Regions from separate parts of the Pseudoxanthomonas sp. 22568 genome, predicted to be linked through region 2. Evidence: riboswitches for the same ligand, from Rfam matches in the RefSeq annotation. Region 2 holds a riboswitch; each other region holds the start of a gene.

Region 1 (5,305 bases), on a different contig from region 2:
ACCTGCCTTCGGCCACCGCCATCGCCGAGGCCGTGCGCGCGCAGATCCGCGAGGAAACCGCGCTGACCGCCTCCGCCGGGGTGGCGCCGAACAAGTTCCTCGCCAAGATCGCCTCGGACTGGCGCAAGCCGGACGGCCTGTTCGTGATCAAGCCGGGTCAGGTGGACGCCTTCCTCATCCCGCTGCCGGTGGAGCGGATTCCCGGCGTCGGCAAGGTGATGCTGGGCAAGCTGCACGCGATGGGCATCCGCACCGTGGGTGAGCTGCGCGAGTGGCCGCAGATCGAACTGGAACAGCGCTTCGGCAGTTTCGGCGGCAGCCTGTTCCGGCGTGCGCGCGGCGTCGACGAGCGCCCGGTGGAACCGGATCAGCCGGTGCAGTCGATTTCCGCCGAGGACACCTTCGAGCGCGACGTGCCGCTGGCGGACATCGGCGAGGCGGTGCGGCGCCTGGCCGGCAAGACCTGGGAAGCGACCCGCAAGACCGATCGCGTCGGCCGCACCGTGGTGCTGAAGCTGAAAACCGCGCAGTTCCGCATCCTCACCCGCAGCTTCACCCCAGAAGCGCCGCCGGCCACACTCGAGGAGTTCACCGCCATCGCGCTGGCCCTGCGCGAACGCGTGGACCTGCCGGCCGATACCCTGTACCGGCTGGTCGGCGTGGGCCTGTCCGGCTTCCGCGATCGCGAGGATGTCGTCGAGCAGCCCGGGCTGTTCGAAGACGCCTCGTAACCTGGATTTTTCCTTGTGGGAGCGACGTGAGTCGCGAGCTCTTCCGGAGTTTCCGGCTTTCCGGTATCGCGACTAGGTCGCTCCCACAAGGGAGAAAGGCAACAAGGCGCCCGGCATTCGCGGTCGAGCAGCAAGGATTGTTCGATAAATCTCTGTAACCCGGATGTCTCCCTGTGGGAGCGACGTGAGTCGCGAGCTTTTCCGGAGTTTCCGGCTTTCCGGTATCGCGACTTATGTCGCTCCCACAAGGGAGGGATGGCAAAAAAGAAAAAGCCCGGCGTCTGCCGGGCTTTTTCATGCACGCAATCAGCGCTTGGGCTGGTAGCGCAGGCTCAGGCCGTATTCGCGGCCGGGCTGGTTGTACCAGGCGATGGTTTCGTATTCGCGGTCGAACACGTTGTCGACCTTGGCCAGCAACGTCCATTCCGGGGTGACCGCGTATTCCAGCCGCAGGTCGGCGGTGGCGAAGCCGCCCAGGCGGGTGGCGTTGGTCAGCTCGTCGTAGCGGTAGCCCGCGCCATTGACGGTCGCGCCGACGCGGAAGTCGCCGAACGCGCGATCCACGTCGATGCGACCGGTGTTGCGCGCGCGGCGAGGCAGCAGCTTGTCGTTGTTGCTGGCGCTGCGGTTGCGCGGGTCGGTGTGGCTGAGCTGGGCGGAGAGATCCCAGCCGGCCAGGGTGACGTCGACGGTGAACTCGGCGCCGCGGATGCGGGCCTCGTCCACCTGCACCATCGCGAAACTGCTGCCGTCATAGGTGATCAGATCATCGATGCGGGTCTCGTACAGATCCAGCGCCCAGCGCCAGGCGTCGCCGTTCTGGGCGATGCCGACATTGAGGCTCTTCGACTTCTCCGGCTCCAGGTCGCGGTTGCCGCTCCACGGGTCGTACAGATCGCTGAAGGTCGGCGCCTTGAAACCGGTGCCGTAGGTTGCGCTGAGCTTGAAGCCGCGCCCGAAGCTCATGCCCCAGCCGAGGTTGCCGGTGGTGTGGTTGCCGAATTGCTCGTTGTCGTCGTTGCGCACGCTGGCCTGCAACTGGTGGGCGCCGAACTTGCCCTGGTACTCGACGAAGCCGGCGGTGTTGCGGCGGCTGTCGGCGGCGTAGTCGGTGGTGCTGTCGAGATGGTCGATGTACCAATCCGCGCCGACGGTCAGCAACTGATCCTGGCCCAGGCCGATGTCGGCCTGCGCGCTGGCGGTGTTGCGGTGGGTGTTGTGGGTGCTGTCGTGATCGACTTCGTTACGGTAGTTGTCGGTCTCGTTGTCGCTGCGGCCGACGTTGACGGTCAGGGCGAAGCGGTCGGTCGGCACGTAGCGGACCTTGCCATTCAACACCTGCTGCACGTTCTCGGTGTAGTTGTAGTAGCCGTCGTACCGGTTCGCGCCTTCGGCGCGCAGCGCGCTGGCCTCGGCGGTCAGCGTGTCGGTCAGCTTGTAGCCGCCGCGCAGGCTGGCCGAGACGTTGCGGTAGCCGTCGCGGTCAGGTTCGTCGGCGTAGCAGCCGCGACCCTGCGATACCGAGCCGCGGCAGGCATTGATGCCATCGGTGCGCTGGTAGGCCGCGTCCGCGCCGAACCAGCCGCGCTCGCCGCCGCCGCCGAAGCCAGCGCTGGCCTGGCGCAGGCCATTGCTGCCGCCGCCAATCTGGAAGTGCGGCGCGTAGGTGCCCTGGTTGCGGCGGGTGAAGATCTGGATCACGCCGCCGATCGCCTCGGAGCCGTACAGGCTGGAGTTCGGGCCGCGCACAATCTCGATGCGATCGATCTGCGCCAGCGGCAGATCCGGGATGGCGGCGGCGGCGAAGTCGGCCGAGTTCACCCGCACGCCGTCGATCAGCACCAGGGTGTGGCTGGAGTTGGTGCCGCGCAGGAACAGCGAGGTCTGCTTGCCCGGGCCACCAGCATTGGTCAGGTTGATGCCGGCGCGGCCGCGCAGCAGATCCTGCAGCGAGGTCGCCTGGCTGCGCTCGATGTCGGCGCGATCGATGACCTGCGCCGGCGCCAGGCTGTCTTCCAGCGCGATCGCGGTGCGGGTGCTGGTGACGACGACTTCGTCCAGTTCGGTGGCGGCGTCCTGGGCGAGCGCCAGGCCCGGCAGCGCCAGGGCGACGGCCAGGGACAGGGTACGGATAGGTGGCATTGCAATCGGCTCCATGCGCCGCGCGCTCCCGCGCGGCATAACGAGGGGAGGCGGCAACGCGGGAACGGGAAGACAGCGGAAACGGCCGTACGCACGGCGCTCGCCGCCGCAACGCCCGCCGCGTCGCAACCAGTCGTCTTTCGGGCCGGTCTCCGGGCTTGCGAGCGCGATGGCGGCGCCATCGCCGGCCAGGGCGCCTTCCCGTGCGGATGCACAGTGGCGTATGCCCTGTCCTGGCTCGCTTACCGTTGCGGGGGCAGCGCCGGAATCACCCGCAGCGCCGGGATGGCGTGCGCGGGTTCACCGGCTTCCCGTTTCAACCCGGGGCGGAATCGTCCGCGGGTCACCAGAAAGCGCGGCGATCCTACCAGATACCGGTCTGGCGGATGCCGATCCTGTGGATGGGCGGGCCGCGCCCGGGCGGCAGCGCGCATCGATGGAAAGCGGGCAAGGCAAGGCATGCATCGGGGCGGACGGGGATGGGCGCGAGGCCTCCCGTAGAATCCCGGTTCCCTCGCCGCAAGAAATCGCCTCGTGTCTTCCGACTGGATCCTCGCCGATTGCCGGCAACCTTCCCCCGAACACGCCGAACGCGCGCGCGCGCGCCAGGATCAGCTGACCAAGCCGCAGGGCTCGCTGGGCCGCATCGAGACCCTGGCGGTGGAACTGGCGGCGCTGCAACGCGCCGATCGTCCCACGCTGGCACGGGTGCCGGTGATCGTGTTCGCCGGCGATCACGGCGTGGTCGCCCAGGGCGTGTCGGCGTTTCCGTCCGAGGTGACGGTGCAGATGCTGCACAACTTCGCCCACGGCGGCGCCGCGATCTCGGTGCTGGCGCGCGAACTCGGTCTGCCGCTACGGCTGGTGGATGCCGGCACCCGCGGCAGCCAGCCCATCGCCGGCGTACACGCCGACAAGCCCTGCCTGGGCACCCGCGACTTCAGCGTGGAAGCGGCGATGGACGAGGATGAACTCGCGCATGCGCTGGCGGCGGGCAGGCGCGCGGTGGAAGCGGCCGGCGACGCCGATCTGTTCGTGTTCGGCGAAATGGGCATCGGCAACACCACCGCGGCCAGCGCGTTGGCCTGCGCGCTGGCGGATCTGCCGCTGGAGGAACTGGTCGGCGCGGGTACCGGATTGCAGGGCGATCGGATTGCGCACAAGCAACGGGTGATCGCGGACGCGCTCGCATTGCACCGTCCGCACATCGCCGCGCACCCGCAGCCCGCGCGCGAGGCGCTGCGTCGTGTCGGTGGATTGGAAATCGCCGCGATGGCCGGCGCGATGATCGCCGCCGCCCAGCGGGGCGTACCGGTGCTGGTGGACGGTTTCATCGTCTCGGCCGCGGCACTGGCGGCGGTCCGCCTGCAACCCCAGGCGCGGCCATGGCTGCTGTTCTCGCACCAGTCCGCCGAGCGCGGCCACGCGCGCGTGCTGGCCGCGCTGGAAGCGCGCCCGCTGCTGCAACTGGATCTGCGCCTGGGCGAAGGCAGCGGCGCCGCGCTGGCGGTGCCGCTGCTGCGACTGGCCTGCGCGCTGCACGCCGGTATGGCCACCTTCGCCGAAGCCGCGGTTTCCGGACGCGACGAGACGCCATGATCCTCGACCTGGTGCGCCATGCCTCGACCGGACGCGTCGGTCATTTCGATGGCCGCACCGATCCGCCGCTGCTGCCGGGCGCCGCCGACGCGGTCTGCGGCGGTTGCACGGGCATTGCCTGGTCACGGGTGATCAGTTCGCCACGCCAGCGCGCGCTGCATACCGCGCAGGCGCTGGCCGCCGCGCAGGCGTTGCCGGTGGACATCGCCGATGACTGGGCGGAGTGGGATTTCGGCGACTGGGACGGTCGCCATCGCGACACCCTTGCGGCAGACCCGCACTCGCAGCGCGCCTTGCAGGATTTCTACCGGGATCCCGGCGCGCATCCGCCGCCCAACGCCGAACCCTGGGCCGGCTTCGAAGCACGCGTCGGTCGCGGCCTGCGCGCGCTGGCGCGACGCGAAGACACCTCGCCCGCGCTGGTGGTCAGCCATGCCGGCCCGTTGCGACTGGCGCTGGCGCTGGCCTGCGGCCTGCCGCTGGCGTCGCTGTGGGCGGTGCGCATCGATTACGGCACCCGCCTGCGCCTGCGCGTGCAGATCGATGACCGGGATCAGCTGTGGGGCGAACTGATCGAGGTGCGGCAGGCATGAGCATGCGCAAGCTGATCCTGGCGGTGCAGTTCCTGACCCGCCTGCCCACGCCGCAACTGCGCGACTTCCGCGAGGAAGAACTGAGCCGCACGGCGGTGTATTTCCCGCTGGTGGGCGTGCTGATCGGCGCGTTGGTGGCGCTGCCGCTGTGGGCGCTGGACGCGCGCCCGTGGCTGGCCGGCCTGCTGGCCTTGCTGGCCTGGGTGTGGGTGACCGGCGCATTGCACCTGGACGGGCTGG
Region 2 (5,305 bases):
ATGGATCGTCCCCCCGAACCAAGAAGTGAAAAAGTGAAAGAAGGCTTCATCTCGCTGAGAAAATTCACCGAAAAGTTCGCCGAGGTCGTACTGGTGGCGGACGGTCCCGTCCTGCTCACCCGCGGCAAGGTGCCGCTGGGGTTCTACCTGCCGATCAAGGTCTGGGGGGCGCAGCACGATTCGGACATCTGCCGGCATATGGTTGAAATGGTTTTGCGGCAATCTGGGCAGACACCGGAGGACATCGGCGAATGCATCGAGTCCTTCGTCGAGGGCAAGCAGATCCTGTACGCCATGCGCGGCCGGTTCGAGCCGCCCGGCTGAAGCAGGCATCCACCTCCAAACCCGATCACAGAAACGAATGGAAGATCCCATGACCACGCAGAACCCCGAATCCGCCACCGTCGCATCCAACGGCGCCGCCGCCGCCAATCCCTGGCCGCTGTTCTATCGCGAGCCGCGCGTACTGTCCTCGGTCGAACACGCCCAGTGGCGGGTGCGCCCGACCGGCGTCGGCTTCGCCGCCGCCAGCAATTCCGTACCGGTGGTGATCGGCGAATTCGCCGCCGCCGCGCGCAGCTATCCGCTGGTGTTCGCCGGCCCGGACAACACCCCGCTGGCGGTGCTGGGCGTGGAAGCCGGACGCAACCGCTTCGTCAACGGCGACACCTGGACCGACGGCGCGTACGTGCCGGCCTACGTGCGCCGCTATCCGTTCGTGTTCGTGCAGACCCGGGATCCGGAAGGCTACGTGCTGGCCATCGATGCCGGCTCCGACGCGGTGATCCCGTCGGGCGAGGAGGGCAATCCGCTGTTCGAGAACGGCGAGCCGAGCGAGCTGACCAGGCAGGCGCTGCAGTTCTGCGACACCTTCACCCGCGAGGACCAGGCCACCCGTACCTTCGCCGCCGCGCTGGCCGAGCAGGGGCTGCTGATCGAACGCAGCGCCAACATCGCCTTCGCGGATGGACGCCGCAGCAGCGTCGATGGCTTCCAGGTGGTCGACGGCGAAAAATTCGCCGCGCTGCCGGACGCGGTGATCGTCGATTGGCATCGCAAGGGCTGGCTGGCGCTGGTGCACTTCCACCTGGCGTCGCTGGGCCGCTTCAACGACCTGCTGGCCCCCTGATTGAAACCCCACTTCTGTCAACCGGACGACGACAACATTCCCATGTGCAAGAATTCCTCCAACACACTCCGTTTCCTCACTCTCGCCGTGACGCTCACTGCGGCCAATGGCGCCTACGCGCAGGCGGCTGGCGGCGCGACGGCCTCGCTCGAAGGCCCGGTCGTCGCCGGTGTCTGCTACCTCAGCCGCGAAGCGGTGTTCTCCAACGCGGTCGCCGGCAAGGACGCGGGCGTGCAGTTGCAGAAACTGGTGACCGACGCCCAGGCCGAGATCGAACGCGACAAGACCCGCGCTGAGGCGGAACTGATCCGCGTGGGCGTGCGCGGCAACATTTCCGCCGACAAGTTCACCCCCGAGCAGAGCAAGGCGGTGCAGGAAGCGCAGGCCGTGCAGCAGCGCGCCAGCCAGCGCTCGCGCGAGATCGAGGCGACCCGCGCATCGGTGCTGGAACGGATCTCCACCGCCGCCCAGCCGCTCATCGCCGAGGCCTACCAGCGCCACGGCTGCGGCGTGCTGCTGGATCGCGGCATGGTGCTGGCCGGCAACATGAGCCACGACCTGACCGCCGACGTGGTCAAGGCGCTGGATGCGCGGGTCAAGTCGATTCCGGTCACGCTGCAACGCGAGTCCGCCACGCCCGCCGCGACGCCCGCACCGGGCAAGCGCTGAGCCGCGACGCGCGGCCGCTCCGGCGCACGCCACGGCGCCGGGGCCACACTGCCATCAACTGCTATACTCGCGCCGCCTGAGGTGACCGCCGGCCTGGCCGGTGGTTGAAACGGGAATCCGGTGCGCCGGATCGTGTTCGCACGATCGGCAATTCCGGAGCTGCCCCCGCAACGGTAGGCGAGACAAGGTACCGCAACAGCCACTGTGCTTGATGCATGGGAAGGCGCGGACCGGAAGCACGGATCTTTCCCGGCTTCACTCGCGAGCCCGGAGACCGGCCTTTGAGCGGCGTGACATGCGGTGGGCGATGTCATGGAGGCCGGCTCGTTTCCGGTCGCCATAGCACTCTCTTTCCGCCTGTCCTTTTCCATCGCTTCCGCGCGGGCAGGCGCGGTCAAGGAGTGTGTCAGTGCATCCGCAGTCGTCGTTCCACCGCCAGATCCTGGCGGTTTCGTTGTTGCCTTCCCTTTGCTTCACCGCCCCGGCCTTCGCCGAAGCGCCGGCCACCGATCTGGATGGCGTGATCGTCACCGCGACGCGTACCGCGCGGACCCAGGACCAGACCCTGGCCGCGGTCACCGTGATCGATCGCGAGGAGATCGAGCGCCTGCAGCCGGCCTCGCTGCCGGATCTGCTGACTGGCCGCGCGGGCCTGTCGCTGGCCAACAACGGCGGTCCGGGCAAGTCCACGTCGCTGTTCCTGCGCGGCACCGAATCCGATCACGTGCTGGTGCTGGTCGACGGCATCAAGCTGGGGTCGGCCACCAGTGGCGGCGCATCGCTGCAGGACATTCCCGTCGAGCAGATCGAGCGCATCGAAATCGTGCGCGGACCATTCTCCAGCCTGTACGGATCCGAGGCGCTGGGCGGCGTGATCCAGATCTTCACCCGTCGGCCGCAGGGCTCGTTCCAGCCCAACTTCAGCGCGAGCGTCGGCAGCGAACGGACCCGACGCGCCTCCGCCGGCATCGGCGGGCGCAGCGGCGATGCCGAGCGGGGCGGCTGGTATGCGATCCAGGCCGCGCACCAGGACACCGACGGCATCAACGCCTATCGTGGCCGGCGCAACTTCGATCCGGATCGCGATGGCTATCGCAACGCCTCGCTGACCGCGCAGGGCGGCTATCGGTTCGACGAGCATTGGGACGCGGAACTGCGGTTGTTCCGTGCCGAAGGTCGCAACGAATACGACGGCAGCCTCAACAACGAGGCCGACACGGTCCAGCAGGTGATCGGGGGGCTCGTGCGTTATGCGGCCAGCGATCGGATGCGCATCACCGCCAGCGCCGGCGCCAGCGCGGACCTGAGCGAGAACTTCCTCGATGGCGTGTATTCCTCCCACTTCGACACCCGCCGCAAGCTGGGCTCGTTGCAGGCCGATCTCGGTGTCGGCGCGGGACTGTTGAGCCTGGGCTACGACTGGTCCGGCGACGAGGTGGACAGCAACACCCGCTACGCGCGTGATCGCCGGATCAATCGCGGTGTGTTTGGCCAATGGCAGCAGGCGTTCGGCCGGCAGTCGTTGCAGGCCAGCCTGCGCCGCGACGACGACAGCCAGTTCGGCGGCGAGACCACGGGCAGCCTGCAATGGGGTTGGGACTTCACCGAACAGCTGCGCCTGGGCGCCAGCTACGGAACCGGCTTCAAGGCTCCGACCTTCAACGAGCTCTACTTCCCGGGCTACGGCAACCCGGAACTCGGCCCGGAAACCTCGCGCAGCGTCGAGTTGAGCCTGCGCGGCGATCACGGTCGCGCGCGATGGGCGCTGCATGCCTACGAGACGCGCATCGACGACATGATCGCGTTCGACGCTTCGCTGGGCGACTCCGGCGGCCCCAACAACATCGATCGCGCGCGCATCCGCGGCATCGAGGCCGAAGGCGCGGTGCGACTGGCGGACTGGGATCTGCGCGCCAGCCTGACCCGGCTGGATCCGCGCAACGATGGCGACAATCCCAACCGCGACAACCTGCTGCCGCGACGGGCACGAAGCAGCGCCCGCATCGATGCGGATCGCCGCTTCGGCGCGTTCAGCGTGGGTGCCAGCGCGGTAGGCGTGGGTGAGCGTTACGACAACCTCGCCAACACCACCCGCCTGGGCGGGTACGGGCTGGTCGACCTGCGCCTGGGCTACACGCTGACGCCGGCGTGGCAGTTGCAACTGGCAGCCTCCAACGTGTTCGACAAGCGCTACGAAACCGCCGCGCTCTACAACCAGCCGGGACGGACCTGGTTGTTGACCATCCGTTACCAGCCCGCCACCCATTGACCGGAGCGCAAGATGAAACCACTGTCACGGCCTTTCCATTCGGGCCTGCTCGCCACCTTCGCGGTCCTGATGATCGCCACCCGCTACCATCACTTCGGTGATGTCCTGCATCTGCCGGACGCGTCGATGGCGATCTTCTTCCTGGGGGGCCTGTACCTGCGCGGACACCTGCCGTTCCTGGGCTTGCTGGGGCTGGCGGTGGGCATCGACTGGGCCGCGGTGGAACTGGCCGGCGTCAGTGATTTCTGCGTGACACCGGCCTACGCCTTCCTGTTGCCGGCCTACGCGGTGCTCTGGTACGGCGGGCGCGCCTACGCGCCGCGGATGGCGCAGGACTGGCGCGGGCTGTGCGGCGCGCTGCTGGTGGCGCTGGCCTGCGCCTCGCTGTCGTTCCTGATTTCCAACGGCGCGTTCTACTGGCTGGGCGGGCGCTACCCGAATCCGGAATGGTCGCAGTACCTGGCGCGGATCTGGCAGTGGGGACCGCTGTTCGTGCGGACCACGCTGACCTACGTGGCCAGCGCACTACTGGTGCACGGCCTGTTGCTGGCCACCCGTCGTCGTCCCGCCTCCCTCGGCACCTGATCAGGAGAACCGCGATGTCCGCAAAACCCTTGTCCGTCGTATCCGAACCCGCGTTGCCGCTGGCGTCCACACGTGCGCAGATCCTCACCGGCATCGCCCTGGCGCTGCTGATGATCGCCACCCGCGGCCAGCACTTCGCCAGCGTGGATGCGCTGCCCAGCGCGTCGTGGGCGGTGTTCTTCCTGGCTGGCGCGCTGCTGCGGCCGATGTGGACGCTGCCTGCGTTCTTCGTGCTGTCGTCGCTGCTGGATTTCAGCAGCCTCGCCAACGGCACCATCACCGACTGGTGCCTGTCGCCGGCTTACTGGGCGTTGGCGTTCGCCTACGCGGCGCTATGGCTGGGCGGCCATGCCTATCGCGGGCTGCACCGGGACAGCGTGGGCACGGTACCGCGCTTGGCATTGACGCTGGCGGTGACGGCGAGCGTGGCCTACCTGTTGTCCAAGGGCGGCTTCTACTTCTTCTCCGGGCGCTATCCGGAGCCGACCCTGGATGGCTTCCTCGCCCGTATTCCGCACTACTATCCGCGCGCCCTGGGCACGCTGGCCGGTTACGTGGGCGTCGCTTTCCTGGTTCGCGCGTGCCTTCGCGGGCTGGCCGCACGCGCCGCCTCCCGCCAGGGCAGCCCGGCATGAGCCGCGGTTCGGAACGCC
Region 3 (5,305 bases), on a different contig from region 2:
CGAGGTAGCGTGACCATTCGGCCCTGCGCAGCGGCAGGCCTTCGCGCAAGGCTGGTTCGTCGATCTGGATTACGCCGATGCCGGCGGCTTCCAGGTCGCGGACCTCGTCGCGCAACGCCAGCGCGATCTGCCGGCAGGTCCGCGCGCGCGGCTGATCGTCGCGGACGAAGGACCACTGCAGCACCGTCACCGGTCCGGTCAGCATGCCCTTCATCGGCCGGGATGTGAGTGATTGCGCGTGCCGCGACCAGCGCACCGTCATCGGCGCCGGCCGCACCACATCGCCGAAGATGATCGGCGGCTTCACGCAGCGGGAGCCGTAGCTCTGGACCCAGCCGTTGCGGGTGAAGGCGAATCCGTCGAGCTGCTCGCCGAAGTACTCGACCATGTCGTTGCGCTCGAACTCGCCGTGCACCAGCACGTCGATGCCGAGTTCCTCCTGCACGCGCACGCAGCGCGCGATCTCGGTCGCCAGGAAGGCGTCGTATTCCGCATCGGGCAGTTTCCCGGCGCGGTTGAGCGCACGGGCCTGGCGTACTTCCGGCGTCTGCGGAAAGGAACCGATGGTCGTGGTCGGATAGGGTGGCAGGCGCAGGCCGGCCTGCTGGCGCGCGCGGCGCGTGGGATAGGGCGAGGAACGATGGGCGGCCGCGGGCGTCAGCGCGGCCAGGCGCTCGGCCACCTCTTTCCGGTGCACGCGCGCGGAACGGCGACGGCTTTCGTGGCGCTCGCGGGCGATGGCCAGCGCCGGCCCGGCCGCGGGCGCATCGTCCAGGGCGGTCGCCAGCAGGCGCAGTTCCTCCAGCTTCTGCCGCGCGAACGCCAGCCAGCCACGCAGTTCGGCATCCAGCCCGGTTTCGCCTTCCGCGTCCACCGGCACGTGCAGCAGGGAGCAGGAAGGCGCCAGCCACAGCCGGTCGGCACCGACATGGCCCTGCGCGTAGCGCGCGAGCACCAACGCGTTGTCGAGGTTGGCGCGCCAGATGTTGCGGCCGTCGATCAGCCCGAGCGACAGCGTCCGCCCCTCCGGCATGGCTTTCAGCACGGCGTCGAGTTGGTCCAGCCCGCGCATCAGGTCCACATGCAGGCCATCGACCGGCAGGGCCGCCACCAGCGGCAGGTTCGCGCCCAGGTCGCCGAAATAGGTGGTCAGCAGCAGCTTCGGGCGCGTCGCTTGCGCCAGGGCGGTGTAGGCGTGCCGGTAGGCCTGTTGCAACGCCGGGTCGGCGTCCAGCACCAGGCAAGGCTCATCGATCTGCACCCATTCGGCGCCGGCGGCGGCCAGCCGCGACAGCAGTTCCGCGTAGGGTGGCAGCAGGCGTTCGAGCAGCGCCAGCGGATCGCCGCCATCGCTTGCCTTGGACAGGCGCAGGAAGCTCACCGGTCCCAGCAGCACCGGCCGCGCATTGAAACCGGCCGCATGGGCCTCGTTGAACTCGCTCAACGGCTTGTCGCCACGCAGGCGGAACGTTTGCTCGCGATGCAGTTCCGGCACCAGGTAGTGGTAGTTGGTGTCGAACCACTTGGTCATTTCCAGCGCGCGCAGGTCCACGCCGTCCTGTTGCCGCCCCCGCGCGAGGGCGAAATAGGCCGCCAGCGGATCCACGTCCGCCAGCGCGCGATAGGGTTCGGGGATGGCGTCGAACAGGAAGGCGGTGTCGAGCACGTGGTCGTACAGCGAAAAGTCGTTGCACGGCACGACATCGACGCCCGCGTCTACCTGCATGTGCCAATGGCGGAGGCGAAGCCGGCGCGCGGCGGCGTGCAGTTCTTCGCCGGTGGCGTCGCCGCGCCAATGGGCTTCCAGTGCCCGCTTGAGTTCCCGGCGCACGCCGATGCGCGGGAAACCGAGATTGCCAACAGTCGTCATGATGCATGTCCTCATTCGTGGTCGGATGAGGAACGAAGGACCGCGCCGCCTTCATCGCCGATGGCGATGGCGGACAACGCCAGCGACCTTCGCCCCCTCGGGCGAACCGGAACGGCGAAGGGAGGCGCACGGACTTGCGCGCGGACGCGACGCGTCCGCGGCAGTTCCGGGCACCTCCCCTCGGAAGTTCCAGGTCATGCGGAAGACTTCGGGTCTTCCGGCCAAGGCAGGTCTTCGGGCTCATGGACGTCGGCCCGATCCGGGGATCGGGGCCGGCCTACTGTCCGCCGCTTCCCGGCCCTTGGGGGCCAGTGCCGATGACGGGGGTCGTTTCCAAATACCGCTGCGGGGCAGCGCCGGAATGGGGCTTTTCGGCCCGCACCGGCTTCCCTATTAATTCCATCTCTTCATTCGCATGAAGAGATGGAAACCCTGGCCCGGGCACGTTACGGCGATGCGACCGCTGCGTCAAGCGGCCTTCCTCGCGGGATACGGCCCGCCACCTTGGCGGGCGCGGCAAAAGCCGGCACGGTGAAGGTCGGGGAAGACAGGGTCACTTCCGTCGGCAGATCGCGAAGCTCTCCCGTGCGCAGGAAACGGTGGACCGCTTCCCGGGCCGCCGGCTCGTTGCGCAGCTGATAGAACGTGCCGTCGTGACCACCGCGATGGATCACGATGGCGTGGCCATTGCGCAGGTAGGGCAGTTGCGCCAGCGCGTTGTCGATGGGCGTGGAGGTATCCCAGTCGCCGTGCACCAGCAGCACCGGCGTATCGATCGGCCGCAGCTGGCGGTAGTCGTCGCCCAGATCCGGTGTCGGCCATGTCGACGCGGCCGCCAGATAGGGCGCGAAGCCGCCCTCGCCGAGATAGGCGCTGGCCGGATCGTGGCGCAGACGGAACTCGTGAGACGGCGTGATGCCCAGGCTGGTGTCGATCAGCGGTCCAATCAGCTTGTATTCCTGCGCCTGCCGGCCCTTGGCCACTTCGCGGGCCCAGTCCGTGTAGCGGCCGTGGTACAGCGACAGCACGAACGCGGGCCAGGTGTGCGGCACGCTGGCCTCGGCCAGCAGCGAAGCCTGCAGGTCGGCCAACCCGATCACCACCGGTCCACCGCCATCCTGCGGATCGACCGTGATCGGCTGCCGCGCGAAGCGTTCGCGCAGCGCGTCGATGGCGGCCATCAGTCCGCCCGTCGGCAGATACGGCGCCAGGCCGGGATCCCGATCGGCATCGAAGGCGATGCGCTGCATCGTCGCCAGCAGCGGCGATGGCATGTCGTAGCCGAAATCCAGCGGCTCCACCGACGACAGCACGGCGCGCGCGACGATGTCCGGATGCGAGCGCATCACCGCGAAGCTCCATTGCGATCCAAAGCTGCCGCCGAACAGGCTGATGCGCGGGTAGCCCAGCGCGCGACGCAGATCGTCGACGTCGTCGGCGCAGGCGTCGATGGTGTAGCCCGCCAGATCCTTGTCCGGATGCGCGGCGATGGCCGAGGCGGCGCGACGAAGCGCGTCGTCGATGTCATCCCGCGCGGTGTATTCGCGGTCGCGCGGCCACGCCGGCGACATCGCGGTCAGTTTTTCACCGCGCTCGCTGTAACCGCGCTGTTCGATGATGACCAGATCCGCGGTGTCCCGATAGGTCAGCCAGGATCCGAGCCGATTGCGCGCGGTCTCGGTATCGCCGTCGAATGCCTCCAGCACCGCCAGGCCCGGGCCACCGGGTAGCCAGAAGACGGGCGGCGCACCGGTGGGCACGCGTGCGCGGATGCGGGCGAAGCCCACCCCGATCAGGCGGCTGCCGGTGGCACGGCGGTTTTCCGGCACGTACAGCGTGCCGATTTCGTAGGGCACCGTCGTACCATCCGCGGCGCGGACCGTCGCCGCGGTGACCACGATGTCGCCGGCGCGGCGCGCCTGCGCGAAGGCGCCGGAAGCGATGGAACCAAGCATCATCACGACAGCCGACAACCAGAGCCTGCGCTTCATGGGCGGATTCCCGACGATGGGGTGGGCGTAGCCTCGCTCCACAGATATCTTTATGTCAAGATATTTTTCATGACGACCCCACCGACCGATTCCCCGCCCTCCCCCGCTCCCGACCTGATCGACCAGCTGCTGGCGGACTGGCGCCGCGAACGGCCCGATCTGGATGCGTCCGCGATGGCGGTGGCGGGCCGCGTCCTGCATCTGGGCCGCCTGCTGGAGGCACAGGCCGACGAATGCCTGAAGGCGCTGGAACTGAGCTACACGGAACTGGACCTGCTGGCGACGCTGCGCCGCTCCGGCGCGCCCTACCGGCTGTCGCCGACCGACCTTCGCCGTTCGGTGCTGCTGACCTCCGGCGCGATGACCGCCTGCCTCAACCGCCTGCAGCGGCGCGGCCTGCTTCGGCGCGAGGCGGATCCGCGCGACGGCCGTTCCCTGTTCGCGGTGCTGACCGCCAAGGGCGTCAAGCTGGCGGAGCGCGCCATCGCGCTGCGTTTCGAACAGGCGCGCCTGGCCGTGGCCGGACTGGACGCCGGCGAACGGGCGACACTGGCGGGACTGCTGCGCAAGCTGGGCCAGGGCATGGCGGCGGACTGAGGCGGACCGCGCCGGGTCCGCGCGGTGCGGCGACACCGCGCGCGGCCTACACTGGCCCGCCCACCCGTGCCCCGGCTCCATGCGCCACGATCACATCCTGACCCTGTCCTGTCCCGATCGCACCGGCATCGTCTACCGGGTCACCGGGCTGCTGTTCGAGTCGGACTGCAACATCATCGACGCGCAGCAGTTCGGCGACGAGGAATCCGGGCGCTTCTTCCTGCGCGTGCATTTCGACGTGCCGTCCGCGGCGACCCTGCCGGCGCTGGAAGCGCGCTTCGAGACGCTGGCCGAAGCGTTCGGCATGGAATGGCGAATCCACGATGCGCGCCGCAAGGCGCGCCTGCTGGTACTGGTCAGCAAGCAGGGACATTGCCTCAACGATCTGCTGTTCCGCGCGCACAGCCGGCAGTTGCCGGTGGAGATCGCGGCGGTGGCGTCCAACCACGCGGACTTCGGCCCGCTCGCCGCCTCCTATGGCGTGCCGTTCCACCATCTGCCGGTGGACGCGGGCAATCGTCCCGCGCAGGAGCGGCGGATCCTGGATCTGGTCGAATCCGGGCAGGTGGATCTGGTGGTGCTGGCGCGCTACATGCAGATCCTGTCGCCGGAGCTGTGCGACGCGCTGTCCGGGCGCGCGATCAACATCCACCACAGCTTCCTGCCCAGCTTCAAGGGCGCGCATCCGTACCACCAGGCGCACCGGCGCGGGGTCAAGATCATCGGCGCCACCGCGCACTACGTGACCCGCGATCTCGATGAAGGACCGATCATCGAGCAGGACATCGCGCGGGTGGATCACGCGATGACGCCGCGCGATCTGGTCCGGCTGGGCAGCGACACCGAA
Region 4 (5,305 bases), on a different contig from region 2:
CGGCCTGTGGGTACGCCGCGCGCGCGCGCAATGGCATTCGGTGAAGGACGAATTCGAGCGCGAGCTGGCGGCCGAGGAACTCAAGCGCAGCCTGCGCGACACCGAAGAAGCGCTGCGCGAGACCGAACGCAAGGTGCGCGAGGGCGCGGCGCAGACCGAACGCGAATTCGAGGACCTGCGCGCCTCGGTGGAAAGCACGCCGGCCCCCGCCCCGGGCGCCGAACCGGAACCCGCCCCGCCGGCCGACGACGCCGCGACCACGCCCCACGACGCCAGCGATGAACCACGACGCACCTGAGGATCAGGCCGAAAGCAGCCTGATGGGCCACCTGCTGGAGCTGCGCACGCGGTTGATGCGGGCGCTGCTGGGCGTGGTGATCGTGCTGGTGGCGCTGCTGCCGTTCGTGAAGACGCTGTACAGCCAGCTGGCCCTGCCCATGCTGAGCCAGTTGCCGAAAAGCCAGGCCGCGCAGATGATCGCCAACGATCCGACCTCCGGCTTCTTCGCGCCGATCAAGCTGGCGTTCTTCGCCGCCCTGTTCGCGACCGCGCCGTGGCTGCTGTACCAGGCCTGGGGTTTCGTCGCGCCGGGTCTCTACAAACACGAGAAGCGGCTGGCGCTGCCACTGCTGGTCTCGGCGATCACGCTGTTCTACGCCGGCTGCGCGTTCGCCTACTTCCTGGTGCTGCCGGGCGTCTTCCACGCACTGATGATGTTCACTCCGGACATCGTCACCATCGCGCCGGATCCGGGCAAGTATCTCGATTTCGTGCTGGTGATCTTCCTGGCCTTCGGGGTCAGCTTCGAGCTGCCGGTGGCGCTGGTGATCATGGCGGTGATGGGCTGGGTGACGCCGCAGCAGTTGCGCCAGGGGCGTGGCTACGCGGTGGTCGGCATCTTCATCCTGGCCGCGGTGATCACGCCGCCGGACGTGGTCTCCCAGCTGATGCTGGCGATTCCGATGTGCCTGCTGTACGAAGCCGGCATCCTGGCCGCGCAATGGGTTGCGCCGAAACCCGACAGCGACGATTCGCGTACGCCGCGCGATGCGTGATCCGCATTCGCGCTGATCGCGCCGGGTGATTGGCCGGCGTTAATTGCTCTCCACATTGCTGAAGTCGCGAGCCTGAACCGTTCGCGGCGGTGCCTTGGGTACGTTCATCCTCGCTTTGCCAGACTCGCCCGCGCTGACGCAAACGAGAAAGGAAGATCGATGAATCAACGCCTGGGTGCGGTCTGTCTGCTGAGCCTGTTGTCGGCCTGCCAATCGGAACATCCCGTCGATACCGCCAACGCCACGTCCGCCACGCGAGCGGTCGCGACCGCACCGGCTCCGCCGCCGGTGTCCGATGCGCAGGCCTCGCGCATCGCCTTGCAGGCGCAGTTCGTGGACGAAGCGCTGGGCGTGGCGATCCTGCCATGGCCGGGTTTCACCCTGCGCCGCGACTTCCGCCGCAGCTATCTGGCTATCGATGACTGGAAGGCGTTCGCCCAGACCGACAGCCGCGGCAAGGCGGTGGCCGCGCTGGTGCTGGACGGCTCCAACGAGGTGACGGCGGCGGAGCTTCGCGTGGGCGTCAGCGATGACGCGGACAGCGTGGCCCGCTGCCTGGAGGTTTCCGATTCGGCGCTGCCCACGCCGCGCGACGAAGTCCGCATCGATGGCCAGCCGTTCCGGCATTTCCGCGCCAGCGACGCGGCGATGAGCCACTACCTGACCGTGGACGCCTACCGCGCGGTGCGCCAGCAACGCTGCTACGCCATCGACCTGCTGGTGGTCGGCACCCGTCCGGAGGTCTACGACCCGCCGCGCACGCCGCCGTTCGACGGGGCCGTCGCGCAGGCGCGCCTGCACGAAGCGCTGGCGGCGATCCGCTTCGTGAAGTAGTCATCGCGTGGAACGCCCGCCACTGCAAGGTGTCGGGTTTCACAACAGCGTCGGCACCATATTTGGTGTTGACGCTCCCATATGCCCCCACTATCTTGTGGCCGTCGGTTCCTCCGGCCGCAAGCCGGGGGATGAAAAGGGAAGCCGGTCGAATGCCGGCGCTGCCCCGCAGCGGTAGGTGGAAACGAACCCGTCATTGGCACTGAGGCGCCTCGCCTTGGGAAGCGACGGGCTAGGAGGAAGCAAGGCTTCCGCGTCCACGAGTCCGAAGACCTGCCGACAGCCGCGCGTTGCACACCGCGCGGTGCCGGCCGCGGAATCTCCGGGGGGAGATGGCTGGTGAAGCAGGCCGGCCATCCGTTCCACGGTCGCGGTCCCTGCGACGCCGCTTCCCCACCCTGATGCTTCATCCGGCCTTCCGCTGCCTGCGAGGGACAGGTCGCCGCGTGCATCACGCATGGAGGAAGCCCCGTGACCCCGACCGATACCGCCGTCGCCGAAACCGACGTCTCCCCGTCCCAGAAGGACGCATTCCTGTTGACCTCGCCGCCCACCGCCACCGCGATGAGCGTGACCAAGCGCAACGGCAGCCGCGAGCCGGTGGATCTGAACAAGATCGTCCGCGCGGTGCAGCGCAGCTGCGAGGGCCTGCACGCCATCGATCCGATGCGCGTGGCCACCCGCACCATCTCCGGCCTGTACGACGGCGCCAGCACGCGCGAACTGGACGAACTGTCCATCCGCACCGCCGCGCTGCTGACCGCCGAGGAACCCGAATACAGCCGGCTGGCCGCGCGCCTGCTGGCCAGCTACATCGCCAAGGAAGTGACCGGGCAGGAAATCCAGGCGTTCTCGCAGTCGGTGACGCGCGGCCACGAGGTGGGACTCATCAACGATCGCCTGCTGAACTTCGTGCAGACCAACGCGCGCAAGCTCAACGACGCGCTGGACGCCTCGCTGGATCTGCATTTCGATTACTTCGGCCTGCGCACCCTGTACGACCGCTACCTGCTGCGCCATCCGCACACCCGCAAGGTCATCGAGACCCCGCAGCAGTTCTTCCTGCGCATCGCCTGCGCGCTCAGCGAGGACGTGTCCGAAGCGCTGGCGCTGTACCGCCGGATGGGCAACCTGGACTACCTGCCCAGCTCGCCGACCCTGTTCAACTCCGGCACCACCCACGAACAGCTGTCCTCGTGCTTCCTGCTGGATTCGCCGCAGGATTCGCTGGAATCGATCTACCAGAAGTACGGCGATATCGCCCAGCTGTCCAAGTTCAGCGGCGGCATCGGCGTCAGCTACACGCGGGTGCGTTCGCGCGGTTCGCTGATCAAGTCGACCAACGGCCATTCCAACGGCATCGTGCCGTGGCTGAAGACGCTGGACTCCTCGGTCGCGGCGGTCAACCAGGGCGGCAAGCGCAAGGGCGCGGCCTGCGTGTACCTGGAAACCTGGCACGCCGACGTCGAGGATTTCCTGGAACTGCGCGACAACACCGGCGACGAATCGCGCCGTACCCACAACCTCAACCTGGCCAACTGGGTGCCGGATCTGTTCATGAAGCGGGTGGAGGCCGACCAGGAATGGTCGCTGTTCGATCCGCGCGTGGTGCCGGAGCTGACCGATCTGTACGGCGAGGCGTTCGAGCAGGCCTACCTGCAGGCCGAGACCCAGGGCAAGGCCGCCAAGGCGGTGCCGGCGCGCAAGCTGTATGCGCGGATGATGCGCACGCTGGCCGAGACCGGCAACGGCTGGATGACCTTCAAGGACAAGTGCAACCGCGCCAGCAACCAGACCCTGCGCGCGAACAACGTCATCCACCTGTCCAACCTGTGCACCGAGATCCTGGAGATCACCTCGGCCGAGGAAACCGCGGTCTGCAACCTGGGCTCGATCAACCTCGCCCGCCATTTCGACGAGTACGGCGACTTCGATTTCGAACGCCTGGCCGAAACCGTGCGGCTGGCGGTGCGCCAGCTGGATCGGGTGATTGATCTGAACTTCTACCCGATCGAATCGGCGCGCCGCGGCAACCTGCGCTGGCGCCCGGTCGGCCTGGGCTGCATGGGCCTGCAGGACGTGTTCTTCCGCAAGCGGTTGGCGTTCGACAGCGCCGAGGCGCGTGCGCTGTCGCAGAAGATCGCCGAGACCATCTACTTTCACGCGCTGGAAACCTCGTGCGAGCTGGCCGAGGAACGTGGCCGCCATCCGTCCTTCGCCGATACCCGCGCGGCCTCCGGAGAACTGCAGTTCGACGCCTGGAACGTGGCGCCGCAGGACGGCGCGCGCTGGGACGCGCTGCGCGCGCGCATCCGCGAGCACGGCCTGCGCAACTCGCTGCTGATCGCCATCGCCCCGACCGCGACGATCGCCTCGATCGCCGGCTGCTACGAATGCGTGGAGCCGCAGATCTCCAACCTGTTCAAGCGCGAGACACTGTCCGGCGACTTCCTGCAGGTCAACCGCTATCTGGTGGCCGAACTGAAGCAGCTGGGCCTGTGGACGCCGGAGATGCGCGATGCGATCAAACTGGCCGAGGGTTCGATCCAGGGCATCGCGCAGATTCCCGAGCCGCTGCGCCAGATCTACCGCACCGCCTGGGAACTGCCGATGCGCTCGCTGATCGACATGGCCGCCGAGCGCGGCGCCTACATCGATCAGTCGGCCTCGCTCAACCTGTTCATGGAAAGCCCGAACATCGGCGCGCTGTCGTCCATGTACATGTACGCGTGGAAGCAGGGCATCAAGACCACGTACTACCTGCGCTCGCGCCCGGCCACCCGCATCGCCAAAACCACGGTCAGCAGCGTGGGCAGCGAGGCGCCGAAGCCGGCCTATACGGCGGTGGAAGCGGTGTCGTGTTCGCTGGAGAACCCGGAAGCGTGTGAGGCGTGCCAGTAGTCGGTTTCATGGGTGGTCGAGAGACCACGCATGCAAAAAAATCCCCCCGCGCAGGATGCACGCAGGAAAGACAGGAACAGGAGGTTCCGGGCGCACGGATGCGCCAATCCCTTGAACAGTCCCCTCCCCCGCTTGCGGGGGAGGGCCAGGGTGGGGGCAAGGCCGAAGCCATTGAACGCAAACCGCCGGAACGCCCACCGAAGAGCCATTTCGCTTCATCACGTTTTTTTCGCGGACGGACAGGCCTCCACTTCGTTCGCCCCCATCCCAACCTTCCCCCGCCAGCGGGGGAAGGAGCGGAAATTCGCGAACGGATGCATCCCGCTCCGTTTGCCTCCATCCCGGCCTTCCCCCGCTTGCGGGGGAAGGGGCGGAAATCCGCAAACGGATGCATCCCGCTCCGTTTGCCCCCATGCCGGCCTTCCCCCGCTTGCGGGAGAAGGCGCTGAAACAGGAAAAATGCGACATGTCCTCCCAACCCCGCCAGATGCTGCTGGACCCCGGCTTTGAACTGA

The links. A riboswitch is a leader RNA that binds a small molecule or an ion and turns the genes downstream of it on or off. The one in region 2 is predicted to bind cobalamin.
Region 1: it holds a riboswitch for cobalamin, as region 2 does, so the genes downstream of both, btuB (TonB-dependent vitamin B12 receptor) here and btuB (TonB-dependent vitamin B12 receptor) in region 2, are expected to answer to the same signal.
Region 3: it holds a riboswitch for cobalamin, as region 2 does, so the genes downstream of both, metE (5-methyltetrahydropteroyltriglutamate--homocysteine S-methyltransferase) here and btuB (TonB-dependent vitamin B12 receptor) in region 2, are expected to answer to the same signal.
Region 4: it holds a riboswitch for cobalamin, as region 2 does, so the genes downstream of both, ACTJI2_RS15660 (ribonucleoside-diphosphate reductase subunit alpha) here and btuB (TonB-dependent vitamin B12 receptor) in region 2, are expected to answer to the same signal.

What each region holds. Positions count from the first base shown of each region.
Region 1 covers NZ_JBQENC010000005.1:11,114-16,418, reverse strand. Annotated here, with positions in the region: gene dinB (DNA polymerase IV) at 1-731, shown strand, start outside; gene btuB (TonB-dependent vitamin B12 receptor) at 1,038-2,873, opposite strand; cobalamin riboswitch at 3,000-3,239, opposite strand; gene cobT (nicotinate-nucleotide--dimethylbenzimidazole phosphoribosyltransferase) at 3,408-4,472, shown strand; gene ACTJI2_RS07570 (histidine phosphatase family protein) at 4,469-5,065, shown strand; gene cobS (adenosylcobinamide-GDP ribazoletransferase) at 5,062-5,305, shown strand, end outside.
Region 2 covers NZ_JBQENC010000003.1:6,347-11,651, forward strand. Annotated here, with positions in the region: gene ACTJI2_RS04315 (hypothetical protein) at 1-324, shown strand; gene ACTJI2_RS04320 (SapC family protein) at 374-1,129, shown strand; gene ACTJI2_RS04325 (OmpH family outer membrane protein) at 1,172-1,798, shown strand; cobalamin riboswitch at 1,861-2,096, shown strand; gene btuB (TonB-dependent vitamin B12 receptor) at 2,208-4,067, shown strand; gene ACTJI2_RS04335 (hypothetical protein) at 4,080-4,652, shown strand; gene ACTJI2_RS04340 (hypothetical protein) at 4,763-5,287, shown strand; gene cobO (cob(I)yrinic acid a,c-diamide adenosyltransferase) at 5,284-5,305, shown strand, end outside.
Region 3 covers NZ_JBQENC010000013.1:43,649-48,953, forward strand. Annotated here, with positions in the region: gene metE (5-methyltetrahydropteroyltriglutamate--homocysteine S-methyltransferase) at 1-1,870, opposite strand, end outside; cobalamin riboswitch at 2,079-2,320, opposite strand; gene ACTJI2_RS15680 (alpha/beta hydrolase) at 2,317-3,861, opposite strand; gene ACTJI2_RS15685 (MarR family winged helix-turn-helix transcriptional regulator) at 3,931-4,458, shown strand; gene purU (formyltetrahydrofolate deformylase) at 4,538-5,305, shown strand, end outside.
Region 4 covers NZ_JBQENC010000013.1:36,313-41,617, forward strand. Annotated here, with positions in the region: gene tatB (Sec-independent protein translocase protein TatB) at 1-298, shown strand, start outside; gene tatC (twin-arginine translocase subunit TatC) at 279-1,055, shown strand; gene ACTJI2_RS15655 (hypothetical protein) at 1,215-1,889, shown strand; cobalamin riboswitch at 1,978-2,184, shown strand; gene ACTJI2_RS15660 (ribonucleoside-diphosphate reductase subunit alpha) at 2,454-4,790, shown strand; gene ACTJI2_RS15665 (ribonucleotide-diphosphate reductase subunit beta) at 5,257-5,305, shown strand, end outside.